Aureispira sp. CCB-E: one gene and its partner. Each later gene encodes a partner of the first gene's protein in a complex. Links are inferred from orthologs where the notes say so. Each region holds a gene or a part of one and is shown in the gene's direction. Other genes may lie near its edges.

Region 1 (4,397 bases):
CAATTGCGATGGACCCCACTGTTGCTCTTCCTGGGCACTTTGTTCCTCAAGGTATCTCGGCCGATCTTATCGCCACAAAATACGGTTACTCAAGAAATGATGCCGATAAATTTGCGTTAGAATCTCAAAAACGTGCTGCCAAAGCATGGGCAGAAAATGCTTTTGAAAAATCCATTGTTCCTATTCGAGATATTAATGATTTTCTCGTGCTGGATAAAGATGAGAATGTTCGTCCAAGCACAACCTTAGAAGGCTTGGGAAGCCTAAAACCTGCCTTTGAAAAGATGGGACAAATGGGCGGCTTTGATGCTGTTGCAATTGACCGATACCCAGAAGTAGAAGCGATTAACCATGTGCATCATGCTGGCAATTCCTCAGCTATTGTTGATGGAGCAGCACTTACTTTAATTGGCAACCAATTGGCTGGAGAACGCCTAGGTCTAAAACCAAGAGCTAGAATTAAATCTGTTGCCACTTATGGCACAGATCCTACTATTATGTTGGTTGGTCCTGCTCCTGCTAGTCGCAAAGCTCTACAAAAAGCAGGTATGTCTAAAAACGATATCGATTTATTTGAAGTTAATGAAGCTTTTGCTTCTGTTGCACTTCGTTTTATGGATGATTTAGACATTGACCATGCTAAAGTAAATGTTAATGGTGGAGCTATTGCCCTAGGGCATCCGTTGGGCGCTACTGGTTGTATGTTGGTCGGTACGGCTTTGGATGAATTGGAAAGACGAGGGTTGAGTACAGCACTAATTACCCTTTGTATCGGTGGTGGTATGGGGATTGCAACAATTATAGAACGAGTGTAAGCACGAAATACAATGGAACGAAAACTAATTGCAGGTTTTGTAGGTGGTATTGGTTATATCTTTGTCACTTGGGCAGCTACTTTGACAGGAATTTTAGATTGGTACAAAAATTTTGACCCAGATCATTTGACAGAAATTGTGTCTATTTTTGCGCCTTTTTCTTTAATGGCAATGTTTCTATTTTTGACCATTTACTTATATCATAGATGGCAGCCACAGGAAAAACGAAAAAAGACATTTGGAAAATTAATGATTATTGGAACTGGGTTTGCTATGGGCGCAACGACTACACAGTTGACCTTAATGCAAATAGATGGTGTCAAAATTGGCAATTCCTTAATTGTTGCTGGTCTTTTTTTTGCAACTAGTCTGCTTATTTCCCTACTTATCTCTAGTTTTTATCTATTCATTAAAAACATAACTCAAGAAGAAGATTAAAAATAATGGAATCAACAACAATAAAAAATGACTTGCTGGAATATGCAATTGATGCCGATGGTTTTGCAACCATTACCATCAATATGGTCAATGAGCCAACTAACTTATTTAGTATAGATTTTATTCAATCTTATTTAGAAATTGCTCAACAAGCAGTAGAAAACCCTACCGTAAAAGGGGTTATTGTCACTTCTGCTCATAGAGATTTTATGGCAGGAGCCGATCTAAAATTCATTGGTAATCCCCCTAAAAACAAGGAAGGTCTATTTAAAGATATTTTAAATGTTCATAAAGGTTTCCGTACACTTGAACAAGCGGGAAAACCTTTTGTAGCCGCTATCAATGGCACTGCTTTGGGGGGTGGGTACGAGCTCGCCTTAACTTGTCATCATCGAATTGCATTAAGCAAGCCTAGTATTAAAATTGGTTTGCCAGAAGTTAATTTAGGTTTGCTACCTGGCGGAGGTGGAACACAACGCTTGAGCTATCTTATTGGCATTCCTAAAGCGACGACTTATATCCTTCAAGGAAAACAATTTCGCCCGACTCAAGCCTTATCAGAAGGTTTTATCGATCAAGTTGTCACCGACCAAGAAGCTCTGATTGCCGCTGCTAAACAGTGGATTCTAAAGAACAGTGCCCCTATTCAGCCTTGGGATGACAAACGCTATAAAATTCCTCAAGGAGGCTTGATGTCTAAATCTGGCACTGACACTATGATTGGTGGGATTGGCAATTTACGGAAAAAAACGCATGGCAATTATCCAGGCGCTCAATATGCAATGGCTTGCATTCACGATGGAATGTTGCTCCCTATTGATAGAGGATTGGAAATCGAAGCACGTTATTTTATCAAAGCGTTTTATTCAAAAGAGGCTCAAAATTTAATCCGTACAGGATTTTTTGCTATCAACGAAGCCAAAAAGGGCAAAGTTAAACCTAAAGGATTTGACTTTTATACAATTAACAAAGTAGGTATTTTAGGCGCAGGAATGATGGGCGCAGGAATTGCTTATGTTTCTGCTCGTGTTGGGATGGATGTTGTGCTAAAGGATACCTCCGTAGAAAATGCAGAAAAAGGAAAAGCATATTCTGAAAAATTACTTCAAAAAAATGTTTCTAAAGGGCGAATTACGCCAGAATTATTGCAACAAACTCTGGATAAAATCCAAACGACAGATCAAACAAAGGACATGGCTGATTGTGATTTGATTATAGAAGCTGTTTATGAAAATCCTGAATTAAAAGCTAAGGTTACTCAAGAAGCAGAAGCTTATTTAAATCCTAAAAAAATCTTTGCTTCTAATACCTCTACAATTCCTATTACTTTACTAGCCAAAGCAGCCAAACGCCCAGAGAATTTTATTGGCATGCATTTTTTCTCTCCTGTTGACAAAATGCCACTCGTAGAGTTGATTGTAGGTAAAGAGACTTCTGATTATGCGGTTGCAGCGGCAGTAGATTACGTAACGCAAATTGGTAAAATTCCAATTGTAGTAAATGATAGTAGAGGATTTTTTACTTCTAGAGTATTTTCTACCTTTACTCGTGAAGGTGCTTTGTTGCTCCATGAAGGAGTTCCGCCTGCGGTCATTGAAAATGTAGCCAAACGTGTCGGTATGCCTGTTGGTCCTCTTGCCGTAACTGATGAAGTTTCATTGAGTTTAGCATTAAATGTTATGGATGCAGATCAAAAAGAACGGGGTAAAACTGCTCAAACTTTATATGAATTGTTGCATAAAATGGCTGTTGATCTAGGTAGACCAGGCAAAAAAGCGGGTAAAGGATTTTATGAATACCCTTCTGGTGGTCATAAACATCTTTGGGCTGGTCTAAAAGAACACTTCCCAAGTGATCCCAATTACCTTGATGCAGAAACTGTTGGTAAACGTATCTTGCATATCATGGCTTTAGAATCTTATCGTTGTTTGGAAGAAGGAGTTCTCAACTCGCCTACCGATGGAGATGTCGGTTCTCTAACAGGTTTTGGATTTCCTCCTTACACAGGAGGTGTTTTTTCTTACATTGATTATGTAGGAATTCGTGAATTTGTAGAAGATTGTGACAATTTTGCAAGTTGCTATGGTCCTCGTTTTATCGTTCCAGAATCGCTTCGTGAAATGGCTGTGAATCAAGAAACTTTTTATTAGAAATGCTGTCGCAGTGCTGCTATTTTGTACTCAAGAACAGTAGCACTGTGATACAAAACATTTACGAATGGTTGTAATTTCTTCTCATTACTAGATTGTTTTTTTTCAAAAATAGTTGCCTTAGTCTTTCTTTTCCACTCTTTACAATCGACAAGACAAAATTAGACACAGATAAAGGAACGATACAAATGATTGCTTTGTTCTCCTTCATGGCACCAAGTTGATAAAAAAACTCTGTATACTCATCTATAGCTACTTTATTTTCCCAACGTTTGTTTTCCCTACTAGACTGAACCACATTGCAAGGGTAAGTACCTAAAAATGGATGTTCATCTTCAAACTCGTATCCTCCTAACAAGCCCTGCTCTTTAACCGTTTCCATTAAATTTAAGATTTTTGAGGGCGTATTCATATTGGGTGAGGGATATATTTTTTGAACCGCTTTTTGGCTAATACAAAAAGAAGAAGGATGTATAAACCCTTCGATAATATATTGGGCGTATCCACGATAGCGAATAATTTGTGGCAAAACATTATAGAATAAAAAATTGGACAAATTGTTCTTGTTTCGATATCCTTTATCTATTGCTCCAGAACCTCTGTATACAATACTTTTATGACCATTTAACTTCAATTTATAACCAAAGAGTACCATAATACCAACGGCATCTGCTCCATTCCAAATTACTCTCAACCTTGCAACGACAGCATTCTTGCATTTTTTATTTAAGTAATCATCCTGTATTGGGGTATCAAAATGCCGAGTATAAACAGATTTAATGGATTTCCACAAACTTGTTAATTCTTTTGCAGACATTTTCTCTAATTGATAATTCTTTATTGTCGTCATCTTTTATTGTTGATTATTTCCATCTAAAAAACATTAAAAGGTCGTCCATTAATTGCCTACCCCCTAAAATTCGAAAAAACTATTATAACGTGTTTGCAAAACATCAAAAATGACCTTCTATTTTTGAGTGTCTTACAAACCAAT
Region 2 (10,666 bases), 710 kb from region 1 along the record:
ATCAATACGGCAACACTATAAGTGTTGCCGGTCAATTCAAAGCAGGTGTTATTAATTAAATGTTGTCTCTTATGATAGTAGTAATTCGTTGATTAGCTGCGCTGCTACTACGTGATTGATGATCGATTATAACCAAATATTTCCTATCTCTTCTGCTATCTCATACAAATCAGAATTAGAGGAGTTATCTAAAACGACAATACTTGTTCCATTTTTAGTGTTTCGACTGTAATAAGTACGTGCTGCCAGCCAACCTCCATTGTGCCAAGCACCATCGTCTGTTACAACCCATCCGAACCCATAGTCCGATGATTTTCCATTATTCAATTGTGGTTTTTTAAATGCTTCTGCCAAATTAGAGCTGCTTAATAAATCATTTTCATACCAGAATTTATCCCAAATTAAAAAATCGTTTATACTACTAAATACGGCTCCATCACCTGCAACACCATCCACAAAATCAGGCAGTACTTCTTTATAAACACCACCTTCAATCTTAAATCCGCCACATTTGTTTGTAAAATCTGTCTCTGCAGAGAGCAAGTTCCAAACTCTCGTATTTTCCATTCCCAATGGCTCAAATAACTCCTCCTTCATATAATCTTCAAAACTTTTACCAGAGACAATTTCAACCAATCTTGCCAGAAGGATATAATTTGTATTCGAGTATTCAAACTTTTCAAAAGGTTCTTTTTTCGCTGAACGGTTTTCATTTATGATCAGCTCGGTGGCTTTCTGATTGGTAAGTACATTAATATTATCTTTATTCTCAAGCGCAAGCTCAATATAGATGTCAGGAATACCTGAACATTGATTTAATAAGCTACGAATGGTGACCTTTTCATAAGGGAAATTTTCAATATATTCGGACACTAAGTCGTCATAAGATATGCTTCCTTTCTCTTTTAATAGCATAATACCAGCCGCAGTAAATTGTTTGGATACCGAAGCAAGCCGAAATGAAGAATTGGCTGTTAGTTGTTCATTTTTTTCGTGACTGGTAAAACCATACCCTTTGGCAAGCATCGATTGCCCATCTCTTATAAGTAATACGGAACCATTGAATTTTTGGTCTTTTTGTAGTTTACTAAGCCATGAATCAACCAATTCAATCTTTTCTTGTTCTGATGCACCATTTGGAATTTCTAAATCAAACTCATCTCTGCAACTAGATAGTACCAATAAAATAACGAAAATTCCCCAAAATAAACTTTGTGTTTTAATCATGTTGTATAATTTATATTTTGAATGTATATAAAATAAGACAAACTTAGGATTACTATCCCTCAAGAATATTTTTACAAAAGAAAAAAACATCTCACCTACTTAACGCCTCCATTTACCTAATTTTGTTTTAGACAAAGGTAGAAGTGATTTACTTTTTAGTAAACCGACTTTTGTCGAATGCGGGTTATTCCCTGTTTAATTAAGAAGTTTTCAAGTTTAATGAATCAACACCTTAGCAGCCAAATCTGTAGCAAAAGTATCCCAAGCTACATAGTATATGTCGTACTTTTTACATTTTTTCTCTGAACCAATTACTTGATTGTGCTATAGACTCATTTACTTCAACATCTTGGTCGTAATAATTAAATTGGTGAAAAGGCGATTCCAATTCAGTATTCATCCAATATAATTTTTTGTCAGCTTTGGCAATGTCATTAAAAAACTTCTTGGTGTAGCTTGGTAATACTATACATAGCACCAGCACATGCACCCAACGCTCCAATTTTATTGCTATTAACTTCATTTAAAGATGCTAAATAATTATGCATTAGCTCTATCGGCAGAGAATGAGTTTTAGACAGTTCATAAACTCCCCCTATGGCGATATATTGCTGTGTTACCTACTGTCTTTTATTTATTTTAAATTCAAAATCACAACATACTCAAATGTTTCGTTTAATGAATAAATTTGAATACTTAAAGAAAACACTTTTTACATCTTAAAACATGATATGTTATGGTTTTGCTTAAATTACAATTTTTAATAGCATTTTTTTTCTGTGCAAATTTACTTTTTGCGCAAACTATCCATTATTACGGATGGGATTCGTTGTATCATCATTATCCTAGCGATATTATTGAAACTCAAAACGGAGATTTTTTTATTGTCGGAAATGTTAATTTAACAGCTCCAATCGTTGAGAATTATACATTAAAAAAATATTTAGTTCGTATTGATTTCAATGGAGATACAGTATGGACTAGCTATCATGACCATAGTCATTATGGAAGGTGTAATGTAATTGAGAGTGCTAATAATGATTTTTTGACATTAGGGAACATTGGACAAAATTACACGTGTGGGTTTATAGGTCAATCTATCCCATTTCACGATTATTGTACCTATAGATATTCCTCAAGTGGCTCAATACTTAATACTAACGTGATGACTGATAATTGTGAAAACTCCATTGATAATTATCTAAAAAATGATGAAGGAGGTATCACAACAGTACAAGGTTCTAGAAATCCAATAACAATAGGATCAATGTATGATTATACCATAAAAGAGTTATTGCCTAATGGACAACTATTAACAATTCCATTCCCTCCTGGGCTTTCAACTCCAGGTAGAATTGAAAAAAATATTAATGGTTATTGGTTACTTCAACATGATTCTTTGCATCGATTGGATTTAGGAGGAAATATTGTATGGCAAACAGCAAATACTTATCCAGTGTATATTAACGATTTTTGCAAGGTGAATGAAGATAGTTTTATAATAGTTGCCTCCAATCCTTATACTCCTGGAGTTGGTACTACTACGGTAATGAAGACAGATAGTTTTGGAACACCAGACTGGACAAGAACTTTTCCTATGAAAGGAATCGATGTTTTGCATCACTCTTCAGGAAACTATGTTATAACAGGAACTTTTAGTGATGATTTGAGGGTGATTGTTGTGAGTCCTAATGGAGATTCTTTGTGGAGTCGAACACATACTTTAACAAAACCAGCAACAGCAACAAAAAGTATAGAAGCAAGTGATGGTCGAATTGTTACTTTGGCTCAGGCAAAACCTCCTTATACAATTTATAATGTTCCTAGTCAATATGTGGTAGTTTTTGATTCTTTAGATTTGGCACTGACTTCCGTTTCTATAATAGATAACATTAAGAGTAAACGAGTAGATTTTTATCCTAATCCTACTTATGAAGTATTAAACGTGCAAATGAAAGATTTTAATCCTTCAATGAATTATACGCTTGAAATTTATAATTCAATAGGTCAGCTTGTTTCTAATTATACTGTTAATAAAAGACTCTCTACATTTAATTTATCAAGTCTAAGTTCAGGGATTTATTTTTTAAAGATAAATTCTAATAAGGGTTTAATTACTCAAGAGAAATTAGTTTTGAATAAATAAGATTGACAGCTTTGGGCGGGTGTTATTAATTATCATAATATGCGCTTTTTCATTGCAGGTAACGGCTCTTTCATATGCATATGCTGTTCTAAGAACCTAGCATTTAACAGTAAGAGCCCCGTTCTTAAGCCAAACCTACGATTTTTGCTCGCAAATTTTTAAGCCGAATAAGCAAAATCATAGGTTTGGCGTTTTTACACTGAGCTGAAGTCTATCTCATATTTAGGAGCATTTTCCGCTCATTAATAATTTATTAGATATTTTTCTTCTTCTGACCTTTTAGATGTTGGTTTCTAAAAAACATCTTCTGCACCATCCTACAACTGTTTCTTCCAAATCCGAATTTGGGTTGGAGCCAACTCATACTTTTGCATCAACTAGGACAAGATAAAAGTCTCCCAACAACAGAGCAACTTGTTTTCTATGTTCCTACCACCTTATCCCAAACATCATCCACCAACTTACTAGGCAGATCGAAATAAATCATCATTACTTCAATGTTAGAATGCTACAACAATACAAAAGGTCGCCTAACACCAGACAACCTTCTATATCAGTAAGAGAGCTTAGACCAACCATTCAAGCCGTAGTAGCTCGTCCCAATTACTTGACCTTAAGCACTAACAATAGGCTTACCTTGACATTGACCATTCAAATAAAAGGATGATTGTTGTCCAGCTTGGTGTTAGATAACAATTCATAGATAATTGGTTGCGCGCAATTGTGTTTATAAGAGAGTTATAGGGCATTCCAAAATAGGAGAAGGTCTATGATAAAATAAATTGTAGGTCATTTAAATTAAGCGAATTTCCTTCCTCATTAACAATTGTCATTTTAACAGGAGCACCACTTTTATCTACTATTTTGAGGAATGGTTCATTTTTGTCTACCAAATTTGAGTTGCCCCAAATTAAAATAGCACTCATTATTTTGATTAAATCTCCTCCCTTTTCTGTCAAGAAATATTCATTTCGAGCTCGTTTGTTGTTTTCTTGGTATTCTTTTTTCGCGATTAAACCTGCATTTTCCAACATTTTTAATTTGCTAGTCAAAACTGACTTAGAAATTTTCAGATTGTCTTGAAATTCGCTGAATTTGGAGTTGCCTAGAAAAAGCTCTCTAACTATTAACAACACCCATCTTTCACCTAATAAGTTAGCAGTTAATTGAATTGGACAATTCAATCTATTCGTCTCAGTTTTTTGAAATTTTTTCATTTTTTTACTATCTGGGTTCTTTTTTAGAACTTATGTACATATATTTGAGTTCTAAAATAAAACTATTTATTAATTGGTTACGAAAATAATAGAATGAATACAAATAATTTAATAAAAAGAGTGGCTATTATAGGGCATAGTAGAACTCCGTTTAGTAAAGCTAACACATATTTGAAAAGCTATTCAGCAAACGAACTCTTGACCACTACCCTTCAATCCATAAGCAACAAGTATGCTTTAAAAGATAAAATATTAGGTGAAGTTGTTGGAGGGGCTGTTATAAAACACAGCTCGCAAGGAAATTTAGTACGAGAATCTTTACTAAAAACTGACATTCATCCTCTAACACCAGCATTTGATATTCAAAAAGCATGTGCAACTTCTGCGGAAGCAGCTATAATTATTGCAAATAAAATAGCATTAGGTCAAATAGAAAATGGCATAGCATGCGGTACAGATAGTGCAAGTGATTCTCCAATAGTATTAAATGAATTATTCAGAAAAGAATTTCTAAATCAACATTTGAGTCTTTCTGATTTTACAAAAGAAAATCTGAGAAATTTAGAATTGATGCTCCCTGAAATCCCGAACAATAATGAGCCAGAAACTGGTCTTTCAATGGGTGAACATGCTGAGATAATGGCTAAATATTATAAAATAACGCGTGAAGAACAAGACCATTTTGCATTTAACAGTCACAAAAAGCTAACAAGGGCATATCAAAGTGGATTTATTGAAGATATGATTGAACCCATCGGGCAAATTAAGGAAGACTCAATACTAAGAAAGAACCCTTCTTTAAATAAAATGAGATCCTTAAGCCCGGCTTTTGATTTGAACTCTGGAAGCCTTACTGCAGCTAATTCAACTCCTTTCTCGGATGGAGCTGCGGGTATCTTTCTAGCCTCAGAAGAATGGGCAAAAAAACATAATTATCCAATTCTAGCTTTTTTAAGTTTTGCCGCTACAGCTGGAATTGAATATATCAACAATAAACAAAACCTACTACTAGCACCAATACTTGCGATTCAAAAAGCATTAAAACAGAGTAATAGAAATTTGGATTCATTTTCCTTTATTGAAATTCATGAAGCATTTGCTGCTCAGGCATTAACAACTATTAAAATATTGAACAATAAAGGTTTAGGTGATCCATTTTGGAGCAAGCAAAATTTAGACTCCATAAAAGGGGAAATTGATTTTTCTAAATTAAATATGGTTGGCAGCAGTTTAGCTACCGGTCACCCATTTGCAGCAACAGGCGCAAGAATAATTGCAACCCTCTCAAAACTTTTGAATCAGGAAGGTAAAGGTTCTGGGCTAGTCTCAATTTGTGCGGCAAGAGGAAATGGTCTTGCACTAATATTAGATAAATAATTAAATTAAAATTCGAAAAAATGAATGAAATCCTAAAAAGCGAAATTAAATTCGCAATTATTAAAAATGAAACGATAGCATATCGTACCTTTGGAAATGGACAACCGCTAATACTTTTCAATCGATTTCGAGGGACAATTAACGATTGGGATCCTGCCTTTATAACAAGGCTTGTAAAAAAAAATAAAGTTATCGTCTTTGATAATCTTGGTGTTGGAAACTCTTCTGGTACAAGTCCAAATTCAATAGAAGGCATGGCTGAAATAGCGTATGAATTTATTATATTCTTAGGATATGATAAAGTGAACTTACTCGGTTGGAGCATGGGAGGTCTCGTAGTCCAAGCTTTTGTTTTGAATTATCCCAAAATTGTTCAAAAGGTGGTTTTAGTAGGTACTGGATTAGGCGCTAGTGAACACACTGAATATCCTACAGAACGCTTTTTGAATGTGGCCACTAAAGTTTACAATATGAAACCTGAACATCATCAAACTGTGTTTTTTACAGATGATCAAAAAGGTTTACATGCTACTAAAGAATCACTATCCCGTATTGATAACTACTTGACTAAAGTTAAGCCAACACAACCAGAAACTTGGATTGCTCAGGGAACAGCCACTAAAAATTACTTTTCTAGTGAAAAAAATTACTTTGAAAAAATAAAATCGATTTCCCAACCAGTTCTAGTTGCTGGAGCAAAGGAAGATATAGCTTTTTCAAGTAAAAATTCTTTTCTACTGTATAAACAAATACCTAATAGCCAATTAATTCTGTATTCAAATGCTGCTCATGCTTTTCATCATCAACTACCAGATGAATTTGGCGGGCAAGTTGAAAGGTTTTTATGTCGTCAAGAAAAAACAACATAGAACATTGTATAAAAAGAATAGCGGTTTGGGATTATTTCCGAACCGTTTTTATGTTGAATTAAGTATCTTACTAACCTAAAAATAAGAGCGTTTATATCCGCTACTGTTTTTATACTAACCATAGGATACCACTAATTTTCTAGTGTTGTTGCACTAAACACTAGAAATACAGTTGGTAAAATAGCCTCTGTGTAATTTCAACAAATTTGTGTTTGAACCTTAGCATATTGCAAAACAAAAGGTTGCCCTCTATTACCAAAGGCAACCTCTATATCAGTAAGAGAGCGTAGACTAACCATTCAAGTCGTGGTAGTTAGACCTCAATATTTGACCATAAGAAGTAACAATAGGATCACTTTGACATTGACCATTCAAATAAAAGCCATCTTTATATTTGCATTCCCATTCTCAACAAGCTTCAATAGCATTTTGCTCCAATGCATGTTTCTGAGCTTGATTTTGCACAACCTTAGCTTCTTTACCCTCCTTTTCCAAGGCATATCCCCCCTTTATAAGATTTCACCACGAGCTGGATATTCAGAAGATATAATATAATCTACTGCTTTTATAAATGTTGGAAGATATGGTCGTCCCCATGGATTGCTATTAATTCCTACATAATACACGTGCTTTTTATTATCAATTAAAAATAAACCTGGTTCACTAAATACTTCTGGTTCGCCCTGTTTTACCCCTTGACTTAGATAAAGCCCCCAGTTCTTTGCCATCTCTTCGCTCAAATTATATCCCAAATGAAGATTAAATATTTCCCAGTTTTGCCTTGAAAAGGAGGCTCTTTTTTTAGTGTCCATACTTACTGCTACTACCTCAACTCCTCTACTTTCAAACTCAGGTAAAAGACTCTCTAATGTTTCTAAATATTTCTTGCACAATGGGCAATGTAGCCCCCTGTAAAAAACTATCAATGTAAAATTCTCACTCTTCTGCTCTTCTAAACTCCATTTCTCTCCATCAATTAAAGGAAAATTTAATCTTGGGGCTTTTTGTTTCGGTGTTGGTCGCATCATCCTATTTTTTAAAAGAATTTTCTAAATGAGAATCAAAACGTTTAAAATCGTTTTCAATTGCTGGGTTTTTCATTACATCATAAGCCATAAATGTTGGAAGTGGTTCTAAACCAAACCATTTAAAATTTAGATGCATTGGTTGAAGTAAATCGTCCTCACTCATTCCTCCAAAAAAAGACTCTTCTGGGTTGTTAAATGCCTCTTTCGGAGCATTAGCAGTAACAGAAATCATATATTTTCCTTCCAACTTCCCCCCCATTCCATAATTCTTTTTTGGAGCAGCTTTACTTCTCCCATCTCCCTCTGACATTTCGCCCATCATCCCCATTGAAAAAACTTCATCGATATACTTTTTAAAAAACCAACTTACTCCCATCCAGTTTAATGGAGTCTGAAAAAATACTAAATCAGCCCACTTAAATTTATCAATCTCCTCAGTAACATTATAACTATCTTCCATTCTCGTTATTTGTACCTCACAATCCATTTCCTTAAAAAAAAGCTCCGCCCTCTCTGTCAAACTTGCATTCAATTTACCTTCTGAAAAAGGATATTTTTGATGTCCATTGATAATAAATACATTTTTCATTTTAAAGATTTTTCTAGTTCTATTATAAAATCATTACATTTGTTTCATAAAGGAATAGCGAAACTAACGACATTTGAAATTATATTTATTTAATTCATAAATCAGTGCCTATCGATACTTGCGAAGTTTCAAAAGGAAACTATAAAATTTAACATCCCAAAATAATGTCTAAAAAATGCTCTAAAAGCCCTTGTTTTAGGGATTTTTCAGGTCTTTTTTTTGCGATTTTAGCACTCTATTTTGACTCGTATGTCCTATAAATGCAGACTTATGGTAAAATTAAATATAATTCCGTTTATCGTTAGAACCGCTGATAAAGGAACTAATAATAGTTTACTTTAGAAACTATTGTTTAAAAACTCTACCTAAGAAGTGGTAACCTAAAAGTAACTTATGGCACGAAAATATATTGACAACCCCAATTTGTGTACTCTTGTACATACAATGAATATCATTGGAAATAAATGGAAGCCCATTATTATATATTTACTATCTAATGGTCCTCTACGATTTGGGAAATTGTATGCATTAGTTCCTACTATTTCTAAAAAAGTTCTTACAAGTCAACTAAAAGAGTTAGAGGCTGATGGATTAATTAATCGAAAATCATTTGCAGAGATACCTCCTCGTGTTGAATATTCATTATCTAAAAAAGCAAAAGGCTTATTACCTGCTCTAAAGATGTTGAGCGCTTGGACAGAATTAAGTTATCCAGATATAAACTTTGAAAAATGTAGAATAATAGAAATATAAAAGCGTATAAATGTGCATGTTTTTATGCCACGTTGTGGGAATAACCTTAGAAGAATAAACGCATGTATTACAATGCAAAACCTTAGGTTTTGCTCAGAGAACAACTATATTTATATTTCCATGACTTCTGTCACGGAGTATACACGGGTTCTTAAAAACAAAACAAGTCACCCAACAACAGAGCAACTTGTTTTGTTACAACCTACCAATCCCTCATCCCAAGCATCATTGACCAACTTATTCGATAAGTCCAAATCAAACAAGTCGTTTTTAATGCCCCAATTGATGTATTTTCTACCCTGCTTGTGATGTGTAAAAACAGTATATCTGTAATCACCTAAAATAGAGTTTGATGTTATTCTAGTATTTGTGCAACCTAAAAAGACTGATAGTACTGTAAAAAGTAGGGTATCGTTTAGTAAAGTTTTCATAAATATCAAGGAAGATCTTTTTTATGTTGCATTTTCGGCAAGTTTTAATTAGCCACAATACGACTGTCTATCCCTGTACGCTATGGATATAACTAATCTCAAAGCAAAACCTGCGATTTTTCGGAGCCAGACAAGAAGAAATAATTTTTAGCTTTAGCCCCACAAAGCGGGATGGCTATATATAGCTTTGTTATGTACAGGCATTTTTTTTCCTTTTCCTATTGAATTACTACTCAAAAGAATCAAATAAAAGAATTGAATCTTTTTCCTCAAATTCATAATGTAATATCCTAATTTCTTGCCCTTGACTTTCAGATTTCAACAGTGTCTGGTTTTGTATAATTTTTTTAAATGCAGCGAGAGGTTTTATAAGGTTTTTAGAATAAAAGTCGACAATAATTTGATCTTTAATAAATTTCCCATTTTTATCTTCTTTAAAACAACCAATAAATCCTACGAAAACTCCACCAACAATAAAGCCTTCCCATCTGCTGATAAAGTAATAGTGAATTTCATTTTCTTTATTAAAGAAGTATCTTTCAAAGTCATAGGAACTGATTGCTTTTTGACAATTTTCAGTATTTATTTTTTCAAAATTATCTAAGCAAACAAGCTGACTTATTATCAAATCAGCCTTTTCTTTAGGGAGTTCTAGAGAGATGTTTTCAATTGATTTATTAGCACCAATTGATTTGTTTCCACAGTTTGCAAGTAATAGTAGAAATAATGTCAATAGTATTGCTATTTTCATGAATTTATGATTTAGTTTTTAGGTGAATGATAACCATTTCTCAATCCAACTTATGTCCCATACTAAAATTTTCTTGTAGTCTAGAGTTTTTACAAATATGAATGGCAAAACTCCTGAAATGATTATTAATTTATGTATAAATTTTAACTCGGATAAATTTAGTGGAAGTAACTTGGTTTTATAATAGCTTAGACTTAAAAACGTGAGAATTAGACTTCCATAAATTTCATAATTTAAAAATGACTCAGGGAAAAATACGAAAAGAACTTCACAAAGCC

The links.
Region 2: the proteins of QP953_RS17340 (region 1) and QP953_RS19960 are in contact, whole or in part, in a solved structure (PDB 8BNU), measured with the Escherichia coli proteins. The link is inferred for Aureispira sp. CCB-E from one-to-one orthologs.

What each region holds. Positions count from the first base shown.
Region 1 is NZ_CP133671.1:4,455,299-4,459,695, forward strand. Bases 915-3,830 are described here. They hold QP953_RS17340 (3-hydroxyacyl-CoA dehydrogenase NAD-binding domain-containing protein), read left to right. Parts: upstream 915-1,258; coding sequence 1,259-3,403; downstream 3,404-3,830. Other genes in these bases: QP953_RS17335 (hypothetical protein), read left to right, coding at 915-1,253; QP953_RS17345 (hypothetical protein), read right to left, coding at 3,465-3,830. Also shown: QP953_RS17330 (acetyl-CoA C-acetyltransferase), read left to right, coding at 1-815; more of QP953_RS17335, read left to right, coding at 828-914; more of QP953_RS17345, read right to left, coding at 3,831-4,253. UniProt on the Escherichia coli protein: Catalyzes the formation of a hydroxyacyl-CoA by addition of water on enoyl-CoA. Also exhibits 3-hydroxyacyl-CoA epimerase and 3-hydroxyacyl-CoA dehydrogenase activities.
Region 2 is NZ_CP133671.1:5,165,906-5,176,571, forward strand. What follows is about bases 4,019-6,825. They hold QP953_RS19960 (acetyl-CoA C-acyltransferase), read left to right. Parts: upstream 4,019-4,683; coding sequence 4,684-5,967; downstream 5,968-6,825. Other genes in these bases: QP953_RS19955 (helix-turn-helix domain-containing protein), read right to left, coding at 4,141-4,590; QP953_RS19965 (alpha/beta hydrolase), read left to right, coding at 5,988-6,825. Outside these bases: QP953_RS19945 (serine hydrolase domain-containing protein), read right to left, coding at 127-1,227; QP953_RS19950 (T9SS type A sorting domain-containing protein), read left to right, coding at 1,964-3,373; more of QP953_RS19965, read left to right, coding at 6,826-6,836; QP953_RS19970 (redoxin domain-containing protein), read right to left, coding at 7,346-7,864; QP953_RS19975 (NAD(P)H-dependent oxidoreductase), read right to left, coding at 7,866-8,453; QP953_RS19980 (helix-turn-helix domain-containing protein), read left to right, coding at 8,847-9,206; QP953_RS19985 (hypothetical protein), read right to left, coding at 9,374-9,637; QP953_RS19990 (hypothetical protein), read right to left, coding at 9,867-10,388; QP953_RS19995 (hypothetical protein), read right to left, coding at 10,407-10,666.